Regions from separate parts of the Brucella sp. LJL56 genome, predicted to be linked through region 1. Evidence: predicted binding sites of a transcription regulator. Region 1 holds the regulator's gene; each other region holds the start of a gene.

Region 1 (3,600 bases):
ATTGCGCGCGCGATTGCAGTGAGCCCGGAAGTCATCCTCATGGACGAACCGTGCTCGGCGCTCGACCCGATTGCTACCGCCAAGGTGGAGGAGCTGATCGACGAACTGCGCCAGAACTATACGATCGTGATCGTCACCCACTCCATGCAGCAGGCCGCCCGCGTTTCGCAGCGCACTGCCATGTTCCATCTCGGCAATCTGGTCGAAGTGGGCGACACGGAAACCATGTTCACCGCACCCACCGAAAAGCGCACGCAGGACTACATTACCGGACGTTTCGGCTAATCCGGAACTGCGCTCAAACAGATAGACAGTGCGGCTTCCCCGCAATTTATATTACGAGGTCTACTATGCCGTCTCAGCATACCGTTCGCTCCTACGATGAGGAATTGAAGTTTCTCACCCATAAGATCGCCGAAATGGGCGGACATGCGGAACGTATGGTCGAGCAGTCGGTCGCCGCTATCGTCAATGCGGACAATGCGCTTGCACAACGCGTTATCTCCGACGATCTCATCCTCGATGCCAGTGAGCGCGAGATTGACGATAAGGCCGTGATGATCATTGCCAAGCGTCAGCCCATGGCTGTGGACCTGCGTGAAATCATCGGCTCGATCCGCATCTCCGCCGATCTGGAGCGCGTCGGCGATCTGGGCAAGAACATTGCCAAGCGCGTGGCTGCCGTTTCTGAATCACGCCAGCCGGTAAAGCTTTATCGCGGTCTTGAAACCCTGGCCGAACTGGCGCTGACCCAGCTCAAGGATGTGCTCGACGCCTATGCGTCGCGCTCGGTGCAGCAGATCAATGTCGTTCGCGATCGCGATGACGAGATTGACGCCATGTACACGTCACTGTTCCGCGAACTGCTTACCTACATGATGGAGGATCCGCGCAATATTTCCGCCTGCACGCATCTTCTGTTCTGCGCGAAGAATATCGAGCGCATCGGCGATCACGCGACCAACATCGCGGAGACCGTCTATTACATCGTGACCGGCCTGCAAATGCCGGCCGAACGACCCAAGGAAGACCTGAGCCACGGCATAGTCGTGGATGAGGCGCGTAAACCCTGAACCACAGCCGGCCGAACTTCGGTCCGGCGTTTGAGAATGAGTGAATAGCGCGGCGGCACGCGGTCGATTGGGGGATTGTATCCACCGCCCGCCGAATTTGGATAGGGAAATACTGGATGTCACAGGCACCCAAAATCGCTGTGGTAGAAGACGAAGAGGCGCTGAGCGTTCTGCTTCGCTACAATCTCGAGGCAGAGGGCTACCAGGTCGATACGATGCTGCGCGGCGACGAGGCCGAAATCGCCTTGCGCGAGAACGTGCCGGATCTGCTCATTCTGGACTGGATGCTGCCGGGCGTATCGGGCATCGAGCTTTGCCGCCGCCTGCGTCAATGGCCCGAAACGGAGCGTCTGCCGATCATCATGCTGACGGCGCGCGGCGAGGAAAGCGAACGTGTTCGCGGCTTGAGTGTCGGCGCGGACGATTATGTCGTGAAGCCATTTTCGACGCCGGAACTTCTGGCGCGCGTCAAGGCGATGCTGCGCCGGTCCAATCCAAGCATTCTTTCTCACGTGCTGAAAGTGGGCGATCTTGTTCTCGATCGCCAGCAGCATCGTGTCTATCGCAAGGAAAAGGAAGTTCGCCTTGGGCCGACGGAATTCCGCCTGCTCGAATATTTCATGATGTCGCCTGGTCGTGTTTTCTCGCGAAGCCAGCTTCTCGATGGGGTCTGGGGACCGGATATCTATGTGGACGATCGCACTGTGGACGTTCATGTCGGACGGTTGCGCAAGGCAATCAATGTCGGTCGCGCACTTGATCTGATCCGCACGGTCCGCGGCGCCGGTTATTCTTTCGGCTGATCGACTCTGTCATCCACAGTTTCAGGAATTGAACTTATCCGGTCCGTCACGGCTCTCGTGGTGGACCGTTTTTGCTTGCGGCGAAGCGTTGTGAAGCGCAGATCGGGCTCGTCCGATTCGCATTGGGACGGTCGAAACAGGCGTTGAAAGCCCGATCTCACGCGATGTTACACATCTGTTTCCAAAGTTGACATGGAGCAACGGAACCTCTCTGTGAACAGAAATTCCGTAGATCATTTGAAACACCACGAATGTGCTTGCAAAAACTGCGCAAGCAAAAGCGAATTAAGGCAGCGATATGGCGTGTATTGCGAGACTTTGAATCTCATTAAATCAATATCTTATCTGAATTGATAGGTCATGTTAAGGAATTGTTAATATATTTAAAGGGCTTGTGAGCATATTCGCATTCTCGATTCGGAATTGTTTTAGGGCTTTTTAGCCGCCTTCAGCATTGTTGGGATTTGACCCTTCGCCTTTTTTTGGCCTAAAAATTCCAAAACCTTGAATTCGATTGAGCGACAGTAGGGCGTGTGATTTTGATCTTCGTCCTCTTTGACTTGCACCGCAGTCGAACGTTCGAGCGCATCGTTCCAGATGTGTTTGCCTGAACGGATGACTGGATCAGTTAAGGGTCCTAATATGAGACTGAGCCATTGACGCGCGCCGCGAAGTGGAAATTGCCCGTTCTTATCGGGCTGGTGGTTGCGCCTTTCGTGGTGACCGGTTGCACGACGACCGGAACCTCGGGAAAAGCCAATTCGGAAAAGACGGCGGCAAGCCACGTCAAGACCGTCAATGGCGTGAAGACCTATACCTACACCGCACGGGACAAGAATTGTCTTGAGCGCGCGATGTTCTTCGAATCCAACCGTTCGAGTTCCGATGGCCTTCTGGCTGTCGGCACGGTCGTCATGAACCGCCTCGCATCGGGCCGTTATCCGGATACGATTTGTGGTGTCGTCGGTCAGAAGAACCAGTTTGCACCTGGTGTTCTTTCACGCCAAATGAATTCCAAAGCGCTACCGGACGTTCAGGCCGCCGCCGCCGCAGTCCTCAAAGGAGAACGGCATCCAAAGTTGAAGAATGCCATGTTCTTCCACACGGCTGGTCTGAAATTCCCCTATAACAACATGCACTATGTGCTCGTTGCGGGTGGCAATTCCTTCTACGAGAAGCGTAATCGCGACGGCTCGCTGCAAAGTCCGGTTCCGCAGGAACCCTACAATCTTGCTCTGGCCTATTCGCCGCAATCGCCGTCGCTTCCGCAGGATCCGTCCTATGATGTGACCCTGCCGCAGACCGGTCCGATTCCAGGTACGGAACCGACCGTTCAGGTGGCACTCGCGGAAGCTGTAAAGGCTCAAAGCGTCGAACAGAATGTCGGTGCTGGTCCGCAGGCTCGTGGCGACCGTCTGGCGCGCCATCGCGGTGTTGCTGCGCCTCAACAGGAGCAGCCGGTGCAGATGGCCTCCTACCAGTCGCAATTCGATACGACTGCTCCGCAGGCGACATCGCTCGGCTATGCCCCTGCAAGCCAGAAGCAGGTTGACGCCATCGGCGCGCTCCTTCTGTCCCAGGACCGTCCCGAAGCACCGTTATAAGAAGCGTGTTTATACTCGGATAAACTGAAGCGCCGGTCTGATTTCATTCAGATCGGCGTTTTGATTTGATGGCTGGCTGCCGTCGCTTTCCGGTGCTGGTTTCAGGGCCGGTAGATTGGA
Region 2 (3,600 bases), 1.4 Mb from region 1:
GACCGAACGTGTCTGTTCGACTCGGAAAGACAAACACATCTGCTGCTGCGTAAGTTTTTGCCAATGCTTCACCTTCACGCTTCCCAACGAACACCGTTCCCGGAAACCGCGTTCGCAGATCATTGAGCGAAGGACCATCTCCAACGATCAGCTTCGTGCCGGGAAGATCAAGTTCCAGAAATGCTGGCAGGTTTTTTTCCGTGGCGACACGCCCCACACAAATGAATACTGGTCGTGCCAGGTCCTCAATCACTTCCGGACGAGGATAAAAAAGTGTGCGATCCACGCCCCGCGTCCAGAGATCGAGCCGGGTAAAACCACGGACTTTGAGATCATCCAGAATGGATTGGGTCGGCACCAGTGTGTGCTCAGCCGCATTGTGGAAACGCCGCAGGAATGCATAGGTCCAGCGTGGCGGAATAGGAAATCGTTCTTGCAGATACTCTGGAAACCGCGTGTGAAAGCTTGTAGTGAAGGACCATCTCATTTTCAGGCAAGCGCGCCGCGCCATGAACCCAAGCGGCCCTTCAGTTGCAATATGCACATAATCCGGCCGCATTGCCGTTAGGCGCCGTTTAAGCGCGCCTGGCGTCGTCAAGGCGAGCCGGATTTCCGGATATGTCGGACAGGGTACAGATCGATAGTCGAGCGGCGATACGATCTTGACCTCGTACCCGCGTTCAATCATCAGATCAGAGCATTTGGTCAGCGTGCGTACGACACCGTTGACTTGCGGATGCCAGGCGTCGGTTACGATGACAATTTTCTTCATCAGCGGAAGGTCGCCAGTTCGCGAACTGGTCGAGGCAGCTTAATCACCCTGCCCTCCTCGTGCTCTTCGCTATCGGTGTTGATGTTCCCTGTCGTTGAGCGGCGATCACGGCGTTCTGTCCATTCGATAAGCTCCATCCGGCCATCAAAATGTTCAATCACGGCTGTGCAGCTTTCCACCCAGTCGCCGGTATTGATGTACTCGACGCCATTCATGCTCTCGATCGTGGCATGATGGATATGACCGCAGATCACACCGTCAACTCCGATACGCTGCGCTTCTTCGGAAACCACATTCTCGAACTGACCAATAAAATTGACCGCCTTCTTGACCCGGAATTTCGCCCAGGCTGAAAATGACCAGTAGCGCAGACCGAAAAGGGCGCGAACACGGCTCATAACCGTATTTATCCAGATAGCCGTATCGTACGCCCAATCGCCCAGATAAGCGATGAAGCGGGCATTGCGCACGACTACATCGAACTGATCGCCGTGAATAACGAGAAACTTGCGACCGTCCGCAGCCTCATGAATCGCACGATTCATCACTTCGATGCCGCCGAAATGCGTCCCTTGGAAATTCCGCAGGAACTCGTCGTGGTTACCGGCGATGTAGATGATGTTGGCACCCTTACGGCTCTTGCGAAGCAGCTTCTGGACCACATCATTATGTTCCTGAGGCCAATGCCAATTGCGTCGTAGACGCCAGCCGTCAACAATATCCCCCACCAGATAGATCGTCTCGGCTTCATGATAACGGAGAAAATCCAGAAGCAGCTCGGCCTGTGCGGCCTTGGACCCGAGATGCACATCCGAAATGAAAAGGGTTCGGAGTTTTCTGGACTGCGGAGCGTCGGTGCTCATTTGGTTGTCCCCTTCAATGGCAACCTGATCTGAGCGCAGAAAACCCGATTCATGTCACAGAGATATGACGGTTCGCTTTAAGGCGCGGAAAGCGGTGTCCGCGCCTCTATTGACCTCCACTTTGCGCGACGAGCTCCGCTTTTGGGCCAACATAGCGTGATTGCGGACGAATAAGCTTGTTCGTCGCCATCTGTTCGCGACAGTGCGCCACCCAGCCCATGGTTCTTCCCATAGCGAAAACACTGGTGAACGCTTCGCGGGGAAAACCTAATTGTTCAAGCAACAGTGCGGTATAGAATTCAACATTGGTTTCGAGAGAACGATCGGGCTTGTGACGTTTGAGAACCGCGATGGCAGCCTTTTCCACCGCTTCTGCCAACTCAACCCGGTGTTCTCCTCGTTCATGTCCAAGGGTTTCGATGCGCCTCAAAGCACCTTTCAAAGCATCGGCGCGTGGGTCACGTACGCGGTAGACCCGGTGACCGAACCCCATCAGCCTTTCTCCATTGGCAACGGCTGATTCAAGCCACCGTTCGGCGTTAGCTGGTCTGCCAATAGCATCCAGCATATCGAGCACCGGTCCAGGGGCACCACCATGCAAAGGTCCTTTTAACGCACTGATCGCGGCAAGCATAGAAGAGGTCAATCCGGCCTGTGTCGATGCCACGACGCGCGCAGCGAAGGTCGAAGCGTTCAATCCGTGGTCGGAAACCGTCATGAGATAAGTGTTTAGCCCTGCAACTTCCGCTTCATCAGGCATTCCCGCATTCATCATGCGAAGAATGTCCGCGCTATGAGGCAGCGTCGGGTCAGGGTGAACGGGAGGACGTCCCTTATTCGCGCGTAAAATGGCTGTCGTGAAGACCGCCGGCGCTGCCATCAAATGCAAGGCCGCGGCCAGATCGTTTTCATCAGGAATGCGGGCCATCAACGCACGAAGTGCTTCTATAGGCGGCAGCTCCATCAATGTGTCATCAAGCGCCTCCGTATGAGGGAATACCTGTACGCGTGCTTCACCAAGCGCCTTCTGAAGTTCTGCACCTCTCGGCAAATCCTTAAAAAACCCGTCCCATAAAAGCTCAATCCCGTCTTCAACGCTGCTTTGCGGAACCAGATCGTCCAGCGACCGACCGCGTATGACCAGTCTGCCCGCAAGACCATCGACGTCAGACAACACGGTTTCGGCAGCAATCACATCTTCAAGTCCGCTATTCATGACAATTCTCCTTGTTTGCCTAACGACATTGAATTCAAGTATAGTTGACGTCAATCTTGATGAAATCGATCAATGTAGGGGGCAATAATGGACTGGCTGACAACGGAAGAGGCTCTTGCCGTTCTTCAGACAAAACCCCAGACTCTTTACGCAAATGTGAGTCGTGGCCGCATCCGTTCCAAGCCATTGCCTGATGATCCCAGACGCAGCCTCTACAGATCGGAGGATGTCCATGGTCTGGCTGGTAGACGCCCAGGTCGCAAGAGAGACAGTGTTGTAGCCGCCGATACCATTCGTTGGGGCCTTCCGATCATGCGTTCGGGCATTTCGACCATTATCGATGGCCGCCTGCTCTATCGCGGCTGTGACGCCGCCGAACTGTCGGAAACAGCTACACTGGAAGATGTGGCTGCATTGCTGTGGCAGATGAATTTTGACAGTATTAGCGGCGGTTACACCAACGTGAATCTTGACAACTGCCAGACCAGTAACGCGCCACTGGAGCGGCTTTTTACTGTTTTCGGAGTTCGCGCTGCGAATGATCTGCCTAGTTCTGGACGCTCCACAGCGGTCCTGCAACGGGAAGCTTTCGGTTTATTGCAGCTATTCCACGATACCGTTCTTGGCGTTCCTTCATCCAATATTCCAATGCATGAGCGCATCGCTTTAACCTGGAAAAAGCCGCAAGCTAGCGATGTGATCCGACGTGTTCTGGTGCTTCTCGCAGACCATGAATTGAATGCATCGGC
Region 3 (3,600 bases), 230 kb from region 1:
AGGTGCCGCCGACCGTTCCTATGGCGTTCAGGTGGCGCGTTTGGCGGGGTTGCCTGAAGCGGTTGTCAATCGCGCGCGCGATGTGTTGCATCAGCTTGAAGCAGGCGAAACCTCCGGCAAGGCAGACAAGCTGATCGATGATTTGCCACTGTTCTCCGTCGTCTTGCAGCAGGAAAAGCCGAAACCGCAGGTTCAGGCGAAAGATAGTGAACTGGCCAAGGCTGTCTCCGCAATCAGTCCGGATGAACTGACCCCACGGGAAGCGCTGGACCTGATCTACAAGTTGAAGGAACTGGCTGGCAGGGCGTGAAACTAAAAAGGCGAAACAGATGTTTCGCCTTTTTGCTTACACAAAACGGTTCGCTTCCGCGCCGTAATAGGTGATGTAGCGGCTGGAAATGCGCTCGATCGGCAAGATGATGAACACATCGGTCGTGCCGAATGCCTCGTCAATCACCGCGCCATCACCGATCATCGCGCCAAGACGCAGATAGCCTTTCACCAAAGGCGGCATCGAGAACAATGCAACCTTGTTGTTGATGGCTTCCTTCGGCATCAGGTCCATGGCCTGATAGCGATTGGGCAAGGCGCGCACGTCCCAGTCGTCCGTGGCACGGCAGTTGTGATGGAGGAACGACAGGCCGAGCGCGTGCGCTGCAGGCACAGCGCCGTGGAATGAAGCGCAGCCGAACATCACATCGATGGAATGGCGGCGGCAATAGGCCCAGGCACCTTGCCAAAGAAGCTCGACAGTGCGCTTGGAGCGGTATTCCGCCTTCACGCAGGAGCGTCCCAGTTCAAGCAGGCGGAGGTTGGGGCGCGAAAGGGCCAGACGCTGCACGTCATATTCGTCGGCAGAATAGAAACCGAGCGCCTTTTCCGCCTGATCGCTGCGCATCAGACGATAGGTGCCGACAATCTGCTGGTGCTCCGGCACGGGCAGGGCGGTGTCGTAAACGAGCAAATGATCGCAAATAGCGTCGAAGCGGTCGGCGTCGCGAAGCTCGACCGCTTCAATGCTTTCCCGGCGCGCGCCCATTTCGTCAAAGAAGACACGGAAACGCAGTTCCTGCGCGGCCTCGATAGCCTCGCTTGAGTTTGCAAGCCGTACTTCCAGCGATCCGATGCGCCCCAGAACGATGGGGTCGCCGTTGGACGCGAACAGCGCCTGTTGTGCTTCTAAGCCTGACATGACCGTATCATCAATGATTTGCTGGTCCATTCCAAGCAGTACTGTCATGATGATGGCTCCTGATTTGTCTATTCACGTATTCCTGAACGGCTTTCCCACTGATATTTCAGCGAGAGCTAACCAATTCCAATCCTCGTTCAGTCGATTGCATGGACAAGGTGTCCAGTTCGACCGAAGCAGTACAGATTCAGTGCTACGCGACGATGACAGAAGCATGTCACCAATGTGTCAATTCGGATGACTGGACCTTATCCTCTTCAAAAAGCTTTTAATTTTAAGAGATCAAATTATGCGAAAGGCAGAAACTGTTCAACCCGGTGGGTTAGCGGGCAGCCCGTTCGCGCCGCCAGCCAAGGAATTCCTCCAGAATTATGAGGCCGGCACCGATGGTAATGAACGTGTCGGCGAGGTTGAAAACCGCGAACGACCAGGTCGGCAGGTGGAACAGAATATAATCCACGACGTAACCGTGCATCACGCGATCGATAAGGTTGCCGATGGCACCGCCGACGACGAGTGCAAAGCCGTAGCGTGCGAAGATGCGGTCCGGCGCGTTGGTCCACCACAGATAAAGCACGAACAAAATAACTGCGGCGGTAATTGCGACCAGTCCCCAGTCATGCAGCCATGCCAGCATGGAAAAGGCGATGCCTTCATTGTGCGTGCGGAACAGCGCGAGGAACGGAAGCAAGTCGATCTGCTGGCCGTAGCCCATCCGTGTTTCCACCAGATGTTTGACGCCCTGGTCGATCAATACGGCAAGAATGACGACGAAAAGTGAGGACCAGACCGCGTGCCGCTTCATCCGGAAGTCCTTTCATCGAGCGTGAGGGCGTCGCGACGAATTTCGTAGAGCATGACCCCGGTGGCAATTGCGAGATTGAGAGAATCTGCACGACCGGCCTGCGGAATGCGCGCGAGCTTGCCGCAGGTGTCGGCAAGGCTGTCAGGAAGCCCCTGCTGTTCGTTGCCCATCATCAGCACAACCGGTTTGTTGGCATAGGGAATGGTGCGATAGTCGACAGCACCTTTCAGATGGGTGCCGACAACAAGGCCGGAAAAGCCTTTGCGCCAGTTGAGGAAATCGGCTTCCGTTACCTTGTAGAGCGGCATGGAAAAGACCGAGCCCATCGTGGCGCGCACGGTTTCCAGCGAATAGGGATCGGTGGTGTCGCCGATCAGAATGACGCCCTTGGCGCCGACCGCATCGGCGGTGCGGATGACTGTACCCAGATTACCGGGGTCGCGCACGCGGTCCAGCGCAATATAGACGTCATTGTTCTTCGGCTTGAGGCTTGCAAGAGGGCGATACTGCTGTTCGAAAACGCCGACAACCACCTGCGGATTGTCGCGGCGGGTGATGGCAGCCATGATTTTTTCGGTTACTTCCAGTACCAGCCCGCCCTTGGCGAAGGTGCGGGCGGCGACCTGTTCGACCAGTTTGTTGCCTTTGCCGGATTTGGCGAAAACCAGCGTCTTGATGCGCCAATCCTGTTCCAGCGCATCGATAACCAGCTTCAGCCCTTCGGCCAGAAATACGCCCTGCTGGTCGCGGAATTTTTTCAGCGCCAGCGAGCGAAGGTCTTTCACGATCGGGTTGGTGAGGCTGGTGACTTCCTTCACCTGACCCACTTTGGAATATTCGGCACGAGAGCCGCCTTTGGAAAAATCGTCGTCACGGCTCATTTTGCTACCCAGCGGCTGAACATGGATGTGGAAAGCGCGCGCCCGCCCGTCTGATCGTTGGAACGTTCGCGCAGAATAAGTTCGCCCGATTCGACGGTGCCGCCAAGGCCGGTGAAACGGTCGCGCATCAGTTCGTGAATGGCGAAGAAAGAGGCGCGGATCGAATAGGCAGTCAGGATGACGGCCAGTGGTTTTGGCGTCAGGATGGACCGACATGTATCGACCATCGCGGGCAAATGTTCGAACAACTGCCAGACTTCACCGCTCGGACCACGCCCATAGGCAGGTGGATCAAGCAGGATAATGTCGTAGAAGCTGCCGCGCCTCTCCTCGCGCTGCACGAATTTCATCGCATCTTCGCAGATCCAGCGGATCGGCTTATCGGAAAGCCCGGCCATTTCCTGATTTTCACGCGCCCAGAGAATAGCTTTCTTGGATGCGTCCACATGGGTCACTTCCGCGCCTGCCCGTGCCGCTACCAATGAGGCGAGGCCCGTATAGCCGAATAGATTGAGCACCTTCACGTTACGTCCGGATTTGATCCCTTCCCGGATAAGCCCATCCATATACGACCAGTGCGCGGCCTGTTCGGGGAACACGCCGACATGGCGGAACGAGGTGAACCGGCCATGAAAGGAAATGCCGTCATGCTGCATGGGCCATGTTTCGCCGAGCGGTACTTTCGGAAACGCCCAGCGTCCCAAGCCTTCTTCGTCGGTATT

The links. The regulator PhoB, encoded in region 1, activates phosphate uptake and scavenging genes when phosphate is short. The targets are predictions, from matches to a motif close to TGTCATNNANCTGTCAT.
Positions count from the first base shown of each region.
Region 2: a site for PhoB is predicted at 1,689-1,705, ahead of ACYSN1_RS00835 (UDP-2,3-diacylglucosamine diphosphatase). Genes of this name have one in related genera too.
Region 3: a site for PhoB is predicted at 1,408-1,424, ahead of olsB (l-ornithine N(alpha)-acyltransferase). Genes of this name have one in related genera too.

Region 1 is NZ_JBTXLQ010000001.1:1,521,264-1,524,863, reverse strand. Features, by position in the region: gene pstB (phosphate ABC transporter ATP-binding protein PstB) at 1-285, shown strand, start outside; gene phoU (phosphate signaling complex protein PhoU) at 351-1,073, shown strand; gene phoB (phosphate regulon transcriptional regulator PhoB) at 1,190-1,876, shown strand; gene ACYSN1_RS07310 (cell wall hydrolase) at 2,533-3,480, shown strand; gene ACYSN1_RS07305 (hypothetical protein) at 3,582-3,600, opposite strand, start outside.
Region 2 is NZ_JBTXLQ010000001.1:161,091-164,690, reverse strand. Features, by position in the region: gene ACYSN1_RS00840 (glycosyltransferase family 4 protein) at 1-772, opposite strand, end outside; gene ACYSN1_RS00835 (UDP-2,3-diacylglucosamine diphosphatase) at 772-1,635, opposite strand; gene ACYSN1_RS00830 (citrate synthase/methylcitrate synthase) at 1,742-2,851, opposite strand; gene ACYSN1_RS00825 (citrate synthase) at 2,939-3,600, shown strand, end outside.
Region 3 is NZ_JBTXLQ010000001.1:1,290,352-1,293,951, reverse strand. Features, by position in the region: gene mutS (DNA mismatch repair protein MutS) at 1-310, shown strand, start outside; gene olsB (l-ornithine N(alpha)-acyltransferase) at 347-1,240, opposite strand; gene lspA (signal peptidase II) at 1,515-1,997, opposite strand; gene ACYSN1_RS06265 (TrmH family RNA methyltransferase) at 1,994-2,878, opposite strand; gene ACYSN1_RS06260 (class I SAM-dependent methyltransferase) at 2,875-3,600, opposite strand, start outside.